Polyangium spumosum: one gene and its partner. The protein of the gene in region 1 interacts with the protein of each later gene in a pairwise test. Links are inferred from orthologs where the notes say so. Each region holds a gene or a part of one and is shown in the gene's direction. Other genes may lie near its edges.

Region 1 (3,109 bases):
GCCCTGGGTCGAGAAGGCCATCGTCACGCGCACGCTCCCGAACACCGTGCGCATCACGGTCGTCGAGCGCGAGGCCTGGGCCGTGGCCACGATCGGCGGCGATCTCTACCTCGTCACCCGCGACGGCGACCCGTTCAAGCGCGTGGCCGAAGGTGACCCGATCGACCTGCCCTACGTGACAGGCATCACGCCCGAGAAGGTCGCCGCGGACCGGCCCGGCGTGGTGAACGCGCTGCGTCGCGCGCTCGACGTGGTCGAGGACATGGATCGCGCGGGCATCAGCAAGCGTTACCCCATCCAGGAGGTCCACCTCGAGCGCGACGGCACGATCGTCATGACGATCGGCAAGGACGCGATCTCGCTTTACCTGGGCCAGACGAGGTTCCGCGAGAAGATCGAGCAGGCCGCGCGTGTCTTGCTGGAGCTCTCGAAGCGCAAGGCCAACCCCTCGGTGATCTTCCTCGACAACGAGGCGCACCCCGAGCGCGTCGTCGTGAGGATGCGATGAACTCGCGCGTGACGTCGTCCTACGCTCGGGGCTTCGGATCGCCTTCGGCGTCCTGCGCCCCGAACCCCGTCTCGAAATTTGGCCGTCGCCCGCGGCCCATGTCAGCGTCGCCCTGCTTCGAGAGGCGCATGGCCTCCGTATCGGGTGGACGCGAATGAAGAGCAGGATGGACCAGAGCGAGATTGTCGTTGGTCTCGACATCGGGACGACGAAGGTGTCTGCCGTCGTCGGCGAGGTCGACGACGATGGCATCACCATCCTCGGCGTGGGCAATGTCCCGTGCCGCGGGCTGCGCAAGGGCATCGTCGCGAACATCGACTGGACGGTCCGGTCGATCGCGGAGGCCATCGAGGCCGCGCAGACGATGGCCGGCGTCGAGATTCGCACGGTGTATGCGGGCGTCGCGGGCAACCACATCCGCGGCCAGTCCTCGGACGGCGTGGTCGCCGTGGGCGCCGGAGAGGTGACGGACGTCGACGTGGACCGCGTCCTCGAGGGCGCGCGCGCCATTCCGATCGACGCCGACCGGCAGATCCTGCACGCCCTGCCGCGCGAGTTCACGGTCGACAACCAGGACGGTATTCGTGACCCCGTGGGAATGAGCGGCGTTCGCCTCGGCGTGAAGGTGAACCTCATCACGGCGGCCACGTCCTGCGTGCAAAACGTGGTCCGTTGCGCCGAGCGTTGCGGATTGACCGTGGCCGACGTGGTCCTCGAGCCGCTCGCGAGCGCCGAGGCCGTCCTCTCGGAGGACGAAAAAGAGATCGGCGTGGCCGTGATCGATATCGGCGGCGGTACGACGGATTTGCTGATTTACGTGGACGGCGGAATCGCGCACGCGAGCGTGATTCCGGCCGGCGGGAACAACGTGACGGCGGATCTCGCGGCGGGCCTGCGCACGCCGATGGCCGAGGCGGAGCGGCTGAAGCGTAATTTCGGCTGCGCGCTCGGGCGGATGGTGGCGGACGACGAGGAGGTCGAGGTGCCGGGCGTCGGCGGGCATCCGCCGCGCAAGGTGCCTCGCCGGGTGCTCTCGGACATCATCGAGCCGCGGATCGAGGAGATCTTCGCGGTGATCCGCAAGCGGATCGAGGACGCGGGCCTGCTCGATCAGCTCGCGGCGGGCGCGGTCCTCACGGGCGGCGCGGTGCTCATGGAAGGCATGAGTGAATTCGCCGAGGAGATCCTGGGTATGCCGGTTCGTCTCGGTGTACCGGTCGGGATGCGTGGAATCACGCAGCTCGTGGCGGGCCCGCAATATGCCACGGGCGTGGGGCTGCTCCACTACGGGGCGAGCCAGCTCCGCCAGGCGCGCGAGCCGCGCGTCCTCGTGGAGTCGTCGCCGCCGCCGCCGCGCCAGACCGCGCCGCGCGTGACGGCGCCATCGAGGCCGGATCGACGGGAGATGCCCGAGGAGTCGGTCGTCGAAAAACGTCAAGGGGGTCGGTTCTGGAATTGGTTGCGCGCAGCTTTCTGAGCTGACGCACGAGGGTAAATTTCGTAAAACGAAGTCGCGATACGGAAAGACTTGAGTGATTGATAGGCGGTTTCGCGGGGGAGAGGCACCCCACGGAGTCGCCCTCGGGAGCAGGCGAGGCTCCCTTGGCCCCGAGCGGCCGGAAAGAAATCCCGGGAGGCGTTTCATGAGTTTCTCCATCGAGTTTGCCGACGAGCATGCGGGTTACGACGCCCGGATCAAGGTGATCGGCTGTGGCGGGTCGGGCGGCAATGCCGTCAACACGATGATCAACTTCGGCCTCGAAGGGGTCGAGTTCCAGGTCGTCAACACCGACGCGCAGGCGCTGTCGGCGAGCATCGCGCCCATCAAGGTGCACATCGGCTCGAACGTGACCCGCGGCCTCGGCGCGGGCGCCGATCCCGAGAAGGGCCGCAAAGCAGCGCTCGAGGACGTCCAGCGCCTGAAGGAGCTCATCCAGGGCGCCGACATGGTGTTCGTGACCGCCGGCATGGGCGGCGGCACGGGCACGGGCGCCGCTCCGGTGATCGCTCAGCTCGCCCGCGAGGAAGGTTGCCTCACCGTCGGCGTCGTGACGAAGCCCTTCTTCTTCGAGGGCAAGCAGCGCGCGCGCCGCGCCGAGCAGGGCCTCGCCATGCTCTCCGAGCACGTCGACACGCTGATCACGATCCCGAACCAGAAGCTGCTCTCGCTCGGCGACGAGGAGCTCTCGTTCGTGGACGCCTTCCGCAAGGCCGACGAGGTGCTCTACCAGGCGATCAAGGGCATCAGCGACCTCATCACGCAGAACGGCATCGTCAACGTCGACTTCGCCGACGTGAAGACCGTCATGAGCAACATGGGCCGCGCGCTCATGGGCACGGGCTGCGCGAAGGGCCAGGGCCGCGCGCGCCTCGCCGCCGAGATGGCCATCACCTCGCCGCTGCTCGACGACATCTCCGTCGAGGGCGCGATGGGCGTGCTCATCAACGTGGTGGGCGGTCCCGACATGCGCATGCGCGAGATCGAGGAGGCCGCGACGCTCGTGCAGGAGCAGGCGCACGAGGACGCGAACATCATCTTCGGCGCGACCATCGACGAGACGATGGGCGACATGATCAAGGTGACCGTCATCGCGACGGGCT
Region 2 (3,106 bases), on another replicon or contig:
GCTTCGGGTTCGTCACGATGGCGAGCGCCGAGGCTGCGAAGGGCGCGATCGAAGCGCTGCGCGGCGTGGACGTGCGTGGCCGTCGGCTCGTCGTCAACCTCGCGCATCCGAAGGGCGAACGTCCGGCAGGCGCGGAGCGTCCCGGCGGCGGTTACGGCGGCGGCGGCGGCTACGGCGGCGGCGGCGGCGGTTACGGCGGCGGCGGCGGCGGCGGCGGCGGCGGGTATGGCGGCGGTGGTGGTGGTGGTGGGCCGAGCGGCTACGCCCCTGCGCCTCCTCCGCCTCCGCAGCGCAAGACGTTCGACGATCGTCGTCGTCGTGGCGGCGGCGGCGGTCACGACGGGGACGGCCCTGGAGGTGGCGGCGGACGTCGCAACAACAAGAACTGGGGCCGCGACGACGACTGGAGGGACACCGGAAAAGACGACGAGTGATCGGGCTGGGCGAGCGCTCGAGCGTCGGCTCGAGCTCGCCCGTCACGGCTCGTTTGGGATCTTTGCCGAAGGTCGTGCTCGCCGACGTTGACAGCGGCGGGAAATTCCGTAGGTTACCGCCCTCCTTCGGGCCCCCCCGCCGCGGCGGGGCTGTGGAGGGCGGGTTTCGCAGCGCGCGCTCGGACGTGAGCGTGCCCGTGACCGAGCCGGCGCGGAACCGGTGAGTTTCAGGAGATAGCCATGCGCGACATCATCAAGCTGACGTGCGCCAATTGCAGCCGGGCGAACTACCACACGACCAAGAACAAGCGGACGATGTCGGACAAGTTCGTCATCAAGAAGTTCTGTCCGGTCTGCCGCAAGCACTACGAGCACAAGGAAGGCAAGATCTCGAAGGGCTGATCGGCCTTTTCGGGATCTGCCGCTGAATCGTTCGTGATGGACGGGTGGATCCATGGCGAGGCCATGGGTCCGCCCGTGCTTGCTGCTGAACGGGTGTGCTCGACCTGAGCAGGTGCTCTCGTTGCGACCACCCCCCAAGGATGATAGGACCGGCCCCTGCCCGTGCGGCATTCATGCGCGTCTCGGGCGGACCGGACCCACAGCTTCCATAAGGCGATGCGATGATCTTCGACTGGCTCTACGGCCTGTTCTCGAACGATCTCGCGATCGATCTCGGCACCGCCACGACGCTCATCTACGTGAAGGGCAAGGGCATCGTCTCTTGTGAGCCTTCCGTGGTGGCCGTGCAACGCGACAACCGCGGCGGCAAGAAGGTGCTCGCGGTCGGCCGTGAGGCGAAGGAGATGCTCGGACGCACGCCGGGCAACATCCAAGCCGTGAGGCCGCTGCGCGACGGCGTCATCGCCGACTTCGAGATCACCGAGGCGATGTTGCGTTACTTCATCGCTCGCGCGCACAACCGCCGCACGCTGGTGAAGCCGCGGATCATCATCTGCGTGCCCTTCGGCATCACCGAGGTCGAGAAGCGCGCGGTGAAGGAGAGCGCGGAGGGCGCGGGCGCGCGCGAGGTGTACCTCATCGAGGAGCCGATGGCGGCGGCGATCGGCGCCGGCCTGCCCATCACCGAGCCCTCGGGCAACATGGTGGTCGACATCGGCGGCGGCACGACCGAGGTCGCGGTCATCTCGCTCGCCGGCATCGTCTACTCGCAGAGCGTGCGCGTCGGCGGCGACAAGATGGACGAGTCCATCATGGCGTACATGAAGCGCAAGTACAACATGGCCATCGGCGAGCAGACGGCGGAGCGGATCAAGATCACGATCGGCAACGCGTACCCGCTCGAGCAGCAGCTCACGATGGAGGTCAAGGGGCGCGACATGGTCGCGGGCATCCCGAAGACCGTGGTCGTCAACTCGGACGAGATCCGCGAGTCGCTTGCAGAACCAACAAACGCGATCGTCGACGCCGTGCTCGTCGCGCTGGAGCGCACGCCCCCCGAGCTCGCGGCCGACATCGTCGACAAGGGGATCGTGCTCACCGGCGGCGGCTCCCTCCTGAAAAACCTCGATGTGCTCCTCCGCGAGGAGACGGGATTGCCGGTGATGGTCTGTGACGATCCGATCAGCGCCGTGGTGCTCGGCAGCGGAAAAGCGCTCGATCACCTCGAGCTCCTGAAGGAAGTCACGATCAGCTAACCGGCGCGCGTGAGCAGGTAGCGTCCGCGCGCGTCTCGTGGCATCGAGGGAGGAGCGGGGAGCCCTTCGCCCCGACGGACAGCGCGTTTCACGGCGCCAGAGCCGCCCGAAGCATGAACTTCAAGCGTTACCGCGATCTGGCCATCGTCCTGCTCGCCCTGGCGGTGCCGTTCTGGTTCCTCCGGGCCAGCATGCGTGATCCGGGGAAGGTCACGGGCGCCGACAAGGTGATCGTCCGGATCGCCACGCCCCTCCAGTACGCCGCGGCGACGCTTGCGCGGGGGCTCTCGAACATCTGGGGCGACTACATCTACCTGGTCGACGTCAAGGAGGACAACGCGCGTATCGCCTCGCAGAACGCGCGTCTTCGCGAGCGCGTGCGCAAGCTCGAGGCGCTCGAGGAGGAGAACCGCAGGCTCCGGCGCCTGCTCGATCTCCGTACGAGCGTCCGCACGGACGTCGTGAGCGCCGTCGTCACGGGCAAGAACACGAACGAGTTCTTCCGCATCGCGCGTGTCACGCTCGATCGCGAGTCGCGCGACATCCAGCCGAACCTGCCCGTGATCTCGCCCGACGGCGTCGTGGGCACGACGCTCAAGATCTCGGGCGACACCATCGACGTGCGCCTCGTCGTCGACGCGGGCAGCGGCGTCGACGTCGTCGTGCAGCGGACGGGCGCGCGTGGGTTCGTCCGCGGGACGGGCGACGAGTCGAAGTACCTCTGCAGCGTGGAGTACGTGCAGCGCACCGACGAGGTGGAGGTCGGCGATCTGCTCGTCACGAGCGGCGTCGGGAAGCGGTATCCGAAGGGCATCCCGGTCGGCAAGGTCACGCAGGTCGTGAAGCGGGACTTCGGCATCTACCAGCAGGTCTACGCGACGCCTGCCGTGGATTTTTCGCGGCTCGAGGAGGTGCTCATCGTCACCTCCGCGCCCCCGGAGGAGGCCTCGGCGGGCGCGTCTGGCTCTTCCACGCCGAGGCGGTAAGGTCGGAGAGGAGGAGAGAGGACGATGC

What was found.
Region 2: the proteins of ftsA (region 1) and GF068_RS03775 interact in binary tests that used the Escherichia coli proteins (3 or more experiments, as listed by UniProt). The link is inferred for Polyangium spumosum from one-to-one orthologs.

What each region holds. Positions count from the first base shown.
Region 1 is NZ_WJIE01000009.1:343,493-346,601, forward strand. Bases 32-2,823 are described here. They hold ftsA (cell division protein FtsA), read left to right. Parts: upstream 32-662; coding sequence 663-1,985; downstream 1,986-2,823. Other genes in these bases: GF068_RS29305 (cell division protein FtsQ/DivIB), read left to right, coding at 32-508; ftsZ (cell division protein FtsZ), read left to right, coding at 2,152-2,823. Outside these bases: more of GF068_RS29305, read left to right, coding at 1-31; more of ftsZ, read left to right, coding at 2,824-3,109. UniProt on the Escherichia coli protein: Essential cell division protein that assists in the assembly of the Z ring. May serve as the principal membrane anchor for the Z ring.
Region 2 is NZ_WJIE01000001.1:875,761-878,866, reverse strand. The notes cover bases 286-3,074. They hold GF068_RS03775 (rod shape-determining protein), read left to right. Parts: upstream 286-1,057; coding sequence 1,058-2,092; downstream 2,093-3,074. Other genes in these bases: mreC (rod shape-determining protein MreC), read left to right, coding at 2,206-3,074; rpmG (50S ribosomal protein L33), read left to right, coding at 675-836; GF068_RS46080 (RNA recognition motif domain-containing protein), read left to right, coding at 286-434. In the rest of the region: more of GF068_RS46080, read left to right, coding at 1-285; more of mreC, read left to right, coding at 3,075-3,078; GF068_RS03765 (hypothetical protein), read left to right, coding at 3,103-3,106. UniProt on the Escherichia coli protein: Forms membrane-associated dynamic filaments that are essential for cell shape determination. Acts by regulating cell wall synthesis and cell elongation, and thus cell shape.